3 regions of the Pseudomonas sp. LBUM1655 genome follow, and region 1 is predicted to be linked to each of the others. Evidence: predicted binding sites of a transcription regulator. Region 1 holds the regulator's gene; each other region holds the start of a gene.
What was found. Region 1 encodes FliA, which starts transcription of late flagellar genes. Its sites were predicted from a motif close to CTAAAGTTTNNNNNNNNNNNGCCGNTAA; they were not measured.

Region 1 (2,267 bases):
GATCTGGAAGTTGACGATCGCACTGTGCAGTTCGCGTGTGAGCTTGCCCACTTCCTGATACAGGCCGCGGTCACGGGTCTGATTGAGCTCATGGATCAGTTGCACAGCGTCGCCGAACCTGCCTTTTTCAAGGCTCTCGACCAGTTCGACCGCGTGTTTTTTCAGGGTCGATTCAAAATCGCCCTGTGAAGATTCGTTATGCTCCATAGCTCCCCCGCGCGTCATCAGCCGATGCGTTCGAAAATCTTCTCGATTTTGTCTTTCAACGCCTGAGCCGTGAAAGGTTTGACCACGTAGCCGTTCACACCGGCCTGAGCGGCCTCGATGATTTGCTCGCGCTTGGCTTCAGCGGTCACCATCAGCACTGGCAGGTGCTTGAGTTTTTCATCGGCACGCACGTGACGCAGCAGATCGATACCGGTCATGCCCGGCATGTTCCAGTCCGTTACCAGAAAGTCGATGCTGCCGCTGTTGAGTACCGGAATGGCGGTGACGCCATCGTCGGCCTCTACGGTGTTGGTGAACCCAAGATCCCGCAGCAGGTTCTTGATGATCCGCCGCATCGTTGAGAAGTCATCAACGATGAGGATTTTCATGTCTTTGTTCAATTCGACCTCCAAGCAGTCTTAAACGCGCCCAGCACCTGGACGCGCCACTTCAATCAATCGGCGCAGCACTCGAAGACTGTCTGGAGCACAACAGAGCAAGACCGGTGCCGTTTATCACCGCACCAGCCTCGTTCGCAGTGTCCCCACACTGCCTTCAGCGCGCTCGCCACTCCCCCAAACGCCCCCGCAAACGGGCCGCGCACTGGCTGTGTAACTGGCTGACCCGCGATTCACTGACGCCAAGGACTTCACCGATCTCCTTGAGGTTCAGCTCTTCGTCGTAGTACAGCGCCAACACCAGTCGCTCACGCTCCGGCAAATTGGCAATCGCGTCCGCCAGCGCTGCCTGGAAGCGTTCATCTTCCAGATCGCGTGACGGCTCAAGATGAGCACTGGCGCCATCCTCGTGCAGCCCTTCGTGTTCGCCGTCCTGCAACAGGTCGTCGAAACTGAACAAGCGGCTGCCCAGGGTGTCATTCAAAATCCCGTAGTAATCGTCGAGACTCAATTGGAGTTCGGCCGCAACCTCGTGATCTTTAGCATCACGGCCGGTTTTAGCTTCAATTGCACGAATCGCGTCACTGACCATACGGGTGTTGCGGTGAACCGAGCGTGGCGCCCAGTCCCCTTTGCGCACTTCGTCGAGCATCGCGCCGCGGATTCGAATGCCCGCGTACGTTTCGAAACTGGCGCCTTTGCTGGCGTCATATTTGGTCGAGACTTCGAGCAGACCGATCATCCCGGCCTGGATCAGATCCTCGACCTGCACACTCGCCGGCAATCGCGCCAGCAGGTGATAGGCAATGCGTTTTACCAGTGGCGCGTAACGCTCGATCAATTCGTACTGCGCGTCACGTGCCGACTTCTTGTAGTAATTCATACCGCTGGCGGTCATAGCACAGGCCCTGCCGTTTGCTGCACGAGGCGTTCGACGAAAAACTCAAGGTGGCCGCGCGGGTTGGCAGGCAGCGGCCAGGTGTCGACCTTCTGGGCGATCGCCTTGAACGCCAGCGCGCACTTGGAGCGCGGAAAGGCTTCATAGACCGCACGCTGCTTCTGCACCGCCTTGCGCACGCTTTCGTCGTAAGGCACGGCGCCGACGTATTGTAGGGCCACGTCAAGAAAACGATCCGTGACCTTGGTCAATTTGGCGAACAGGTTGCGACCTTCTTGCGGGCTCTGGGCCATGTTGGCCAGGACGCGGAAGCGGTTCATGCCGTAATCGCGATTGAGCAACTTGATCAGGGCGTAAGCGTCAGTGATCGAGGTCGGCTCGTCGCAGACCACCAGCAACACTTCTTGCGCGGCGCGAACAAAACTGACTACCGAGTCACCAATACCCGCAGCGGTGTCGATCACCAAAACGTCGAGATTGTCGCCGATGTCACTGAAGGCCTGAATCAGACCGGCATGTTGCGCCGGGCTGAGGTGAACCATGCTCTGAGTGCCGGACGCAGCGGGCACGATGCGGATCCCGCCCGGGCCTTGCAACAAAACGTCGCGCAGCTCGCAGCGGCCTTCGATCACGTCGGCCAGCGTGCGTTTGGGCGTCAGGCCCAGCAGAACGTCGACGTTCGCCAGCCCCAGATCGGCGTCCAGCAGCATGACCCGACGGCCAAGCTCTGCCAGCGCCAGAGACAAGTTCACTGACACGTTAGT
Region 2 (2,267 bases), 2.9 Mb from region 1:
CGCTGGCGCTGTCCAGGTCACTGGCACTGCGCTGCAAACGGGTGAAGGTTTCAGCGAGGAAATCGCGCAGCGTATTGGCGGCAGCGGCGAGGTTGCCCAATTCATCCTGACGGTCGCTGGAGACGCGCTCAGCCAATTTGCCTCGGCTCAACTGGGTCACGTAATCAATCAGCTTACGGATCGGATCGACCAGATTGCGGTTGACCAGCCACAAGCTGAGCAGACCAATCAACAAACTTGAAGCAAGCATCACCAGGGTGCCTAGCAATACCGTGCGATCAGCCTCGGCACTGATCAGCGCCGACTGCTCGGTGCCCTGTTTGCGCAACTCGGTCACCAGTTCGCTCATCTGCTCGCTGGTCGCGCGGTCGACGCCTTTGACAGCGACGTCTCCCGCCGTTGGATCGCCGCCCGCCGCTACATAGGCGTCGCGACCCTTCTGGTAAGCAGCGCCCAACTGACGGTGCTCGTCGCGCAAACGATCGATACGGTTTTTCAGACTTGGCTCGATACCTTTCTGGCTCGCCAATTCGCCGAGGATGTTCTGCACATCGCGCTGACGGTCTTCGAACTGGCCCCAGTACTTGGCCAGGTCTGCCGGTTGCTTGCCGCGCAGCAGGACGTTTTTCCATTCCTGCACCTGCACCTTGAATTGCAGGTTGGCTTCGTCGATCAGTTGCGAAGTGTGCAAGGGGCCTGCGATCAACTGGCTGTAGCTTTGCACGCCGTTGGACAGGAAATGGAAACAGGCCAGCGCGATCAACAGCATCGCCAACAGGCTGCCACTCAGCAGGGCGAGAATTTGCGCTCTCAGGGATTTTTGCAGCATCGCAGGTACTCAAGACAGGGATGAGGCACGCCCGAAACGAGCGTGAAATGGTGCGGACTTCCCTGTCAGCGAACCTTGGCCCATGGCCAATGGCGCGCAACCTAATGCACCTGTGATCGGCGTTCCAGAGCGCTTCTTGAGAAAAATCCGACCGCCGGTAAGTCGCTGATTTGACGTCATTTTGCCGTCACACAAACGTCATGTGACATTGCGATGATGCGGTTCAGGTGAATCTGTGAATTCCCTGTCTCACGCCAACCTCGCAGCGAGCCTTCATGAACCACAGCCTCGATATCAGTCATCGCGATCCTGACCTGTTTGGCTTGCTCTACGGCTTTCGTTTTCTGCCCGGTGAGCGTGGCCGCGAGGTCGATTCGGCGACGGCACTGCGCTGCCTGCAGGACGACAGCGACAGCGGCGCATTCCTCTGGCTGCACCTGAACCTGGCGCACGCGGCGTGCGAGCGCTGGATGAAAAGCCATCTGCAATTGCCCGACGAGTTTTTTGAGGCGCTGCACGAAGGCTCGCGTTCGACGCGCATCGAACATGTCGACTCGGCATTGCTGGCGGTGGTCAACGACGTGGTGTTCAACCTCAGCAGCATGGTCTCTTCTGATGTGTCGACGCTGTGGGTGTGCGTGCGCAGCAAACTGATCGTCAGTGCGCGCCTGCAACCGCTGCATTCGGTGGATAAATTGCGTTCGTCGGTGAAGGCCGGTGAGCGCTTTCGCTCGCCTTCGGAATTGCTCGTGCACCTGCTGCGCGATCAGGGCGAAGTGCTGACGCAGATCGTGCGCAAGACCAGCCTCAGCGTCGATCAGATCGAGGACGAATTGCTCTCATCGCGGCTGTCGACCAACCGTGCCGAACTCGGCGCCCACCGACGGGTGCTGGTGCGTTTGCAGCGGCTGTTGGCGCTGGAGCCGGGTTCGTTACTGCGTCTGCTCAATCGCCCGCCGCCGTGGTTGCAGAAGGAGGACGTCAAGGAGTTGCGCAAATCCACCGAGGAATTTGCGCTGATCATCAACGACCTCACTGCCCTCGGCGAGCGGATCAAACTGCTTCAGGAAGAAATCGCCGCCAACCTCAACGAACAGAGCAACCGCACGCTGTTCACCCTGACCGTGGTGACGGTGCTGGCGCTGCCGATCAATATCATTGCCGGTTTCTTCGGGATGAATGTGGGGGGCGTGCCGTTGTCGCAAGATCCGGAGGGGTTCTGGATATTGGTCGCGCTGGTGGCGACGTTTACCGTGATTGCCGGGCGCTGGGCGTTTCGCAAACGCGGGGATTATTAAGAGCAAAAGATCGCAGCCTGCGGCAACTTCTACAGGGCGACATCAGCTTTTGTGGTGAGGGGATTTATCCCCGATGGGTTGCGAAGCAGCCCCAAAACCCGACACCTTGGTTTATCAGTTAAACAGTGGTCACCGTATTT
Region 3 (2,267 bases), 1.3 Mb from region 1:
GTTGCTGAGCCTGGGAAGCATCATTGCCCAGTTCGCTGGACGACTGGCCCAGCGCACTGGCCGACACCTGCAACTCACCAATCACTCCGCGCAATTTGGCGGTGAAGGCGTTGAAGTGATGTGCGAGTTCCGTGACTTCATCCTTGCCGTGGGTATCGAGGCTGCGGGTGAGGTCGCTTTCGCCGCTGGCGATGTTGGCCATGGCGTTCACGGTTTCCTGCAACGGGCGCACGATGCTGCGCGCGATCATGATGACCAGCAATGCCATGATCAGGGCAATCACCAGGCCGATCACCGTCGCCTTGATCATTTGGCCCTGAAATTCGGCCTGCACATCATCGACATAAACGCCGGAACCGAGCACCCAGCCCCAAGGCTCGAACAGTTTCACGTAGGAGGTTTTAGCCACCGGCTCACTGGCGCCCGGTTTCGGCCACCGGTAATCGACCATGCCGGCGCCTTTGCTCTTGGCGATGGCGACCATTTCGTTAAACACGGCAAAGCCATCCGGATCGCGGATCGCCGAGAGATTCTGGCCTTCAAGCTTGGGATTGGTCGGGTGCATGACCATGACGGGCGTGAGGTCGTTGATCCAGAAATAGTCGCTCTGGTCGTAACGCAGGCCCCGAATGGCGGTGAGTGCCTGTTTCTGCGCGGCTTCCTTGGTCAGGGTGCCAGCTGTTTCCAGATCGTGGTAGTACGTCAATAAACCACTGGCGGTCTGCACCACGTGCTGGGTTTTCTGGGCCTTGGCTTGATACAGGTCGTCGTGAATCTGCTTGAGCATCAACACGCCCAAGGTCAGCAACATGACCACCGCCACAATCAAGATGAGCCACAAGCGTCGGCTGATCGACACACTGCGCAAGCTGTTCATAACGCTGTCACTCCGGATTCTTTTTCTTGTAATAAACGACCGCCAGCATCCAACCACGATTCCGTGGGCGGGCATACGCGACCCAAGTCGTATAACGCGGCAGCGCTATTAAGGCTTGTCTGTTAGGATTTCGGCCCCGCGCGTGAAAACCTGAATCCAAGTTGCTATTTCACGGAATTTTGACTGTTTCGTGTGGATCCTGTGTGCGCGGAATCGGTACAGCAACAACCAGCTACGCTGATCGCAGTGAACGAAAGAAAAATACTATCGGGGCATGCCGGCGTGCATCGCTCTTTGGGGGATTGATGGATCTTTGGATGGCCTTGCAGGCACTGATACTAGGCGTTGTAGAAGGGCTGACGGAGTTTTTGCCCATTTCCAGTACCGGACACCAGATCATCGTTGCCGACTTGCTCGACTTCGGCGGCGAACGAGCCATGGCGTTCAACATCATCATCCAGCTCGGCGCGATCCTCGCGGTGGTCTGGGAGTTTCGTCGCAAGATTCTCGATGTGGTGGTTGGCTTGCCGACGCAACCCAGCGCGCGGCGTTTCACCGCCAACCTGCTGATCGCTTTTCTGCCCGCCGTGGTGCTGGGCGTGATCTTTGCCGATCTGATCCACGAGTACCTGTTCAACCCGATCACCGTCGCTGCTGCGCTGGTGGTGGGCGGCATCATCATGTTGTGGGCTGAGCAGCGTCAGCATGAGGTGCACGCGGAAACGGTCGATGAGATTCGCTGGATGGACGCGCTGAAAATCGGTTTCGCCCAGTGCCTGGCGATGATTCCCGGCACGTCGCGTTCCGGCTCGACGATCATTGGCGGCCTGTTGTTCGGCCTGTCGCGCAAAACAGCCACCGAGTTTTCGTTCTTCCTCGCGATGCCGACCATGGTCGGTGCTGCGGTTTACTCGGGCTACAAGTACCGCGATCTGTTTGTGCCGGCGGACTTCCCGGTGTTTGCCATCGGGTTCGTCACCGCGTTCATCTTCGCCATGATCGCCGTGCGTGGGTTGCTCAAGTTCATCGGCAGCCACAGCTATGCGGCATTTGCCTGGTACCGGATCGTGTTCGGCCTGGTCATTCTGGCGACGTGGCAGTTTGGCTGGGTGGACTGGTCGGCGGCCAAGCCATGAATGATTCCCGCGCACGCCGCCCTGAAGGTCGCCCGTCCGGTGGCAGTATTCAAAACCTCAAGCTGAAGCTGCTGGTGCTGCTGATTGTCTGCGCGCTGCCGGTGTTCGGATCGCTGTCGATGTGGTTGCGCGGGATCTCGCTGGTCCCGCTGGCGGCGTATGGCGTCGTCAGCGTGCTGGCGTTCTTTATGTATTGGGCCGACAAACGCAAGGCTCGCACCGATGCGTGGCGCACGCCGGAAAACATCCTCCAC

Region 2: the regulator FliA is predicted to act here: its motif matches at 943-970, upstream of ACA074_RS20985 (methyl-accepting chemotaxis protein).
Region 3: the regulator FliA is predicted to act here: its motif matches at 1,005-1,032, upstream of ACA074_RS13675 (methyl-accepting chemotaxis protein).

What each region holds. Positions count from the first base shown of each region.
Region 1 is NZ_CP166801.1:1,782,956-1,785,222, reverse strand. It holds gene ACA074_RS08000 (protein phosphatase CheZ) at 1-207, opposite strand, end outside; gene ACA074_RS07995 (chemotaxis response regulator CheY) at 225-596, opposite strand; gene fliA (RNA polymerase sigma factor FliA) at 763-1,503, opposite strand; gene fleN (flagellar synthesis regulator FleN) at 1,500-2,267, opposite strand, start outside.
Region 2 is NZ_CP166801.1:4,693,388-4,695,654, forward strand. It holds gene ACA074_RS20985 (methyl-accepting chemotaxis protein) at 1-829, opposite strand, end outside; gene ACA074_RS20990 (transporter) at 1,105-2,127, shown strand.
Region 3 is NZ_CP166801.1:3,058,805-3,061,071, forward strand. It holds gene ACA074_RS13675 (methyl-accepting chemotaxis protein) at 1-877, opposite strand, end outside; gene ACA074_RS13680 (undecaprenyl-diphosphate phosphatase) at 1,183-2,013, shown strand; gene ACA074_RS13685 (DUF1294 domain-containing protein) at 2,010-2,267, shown strand, end outside.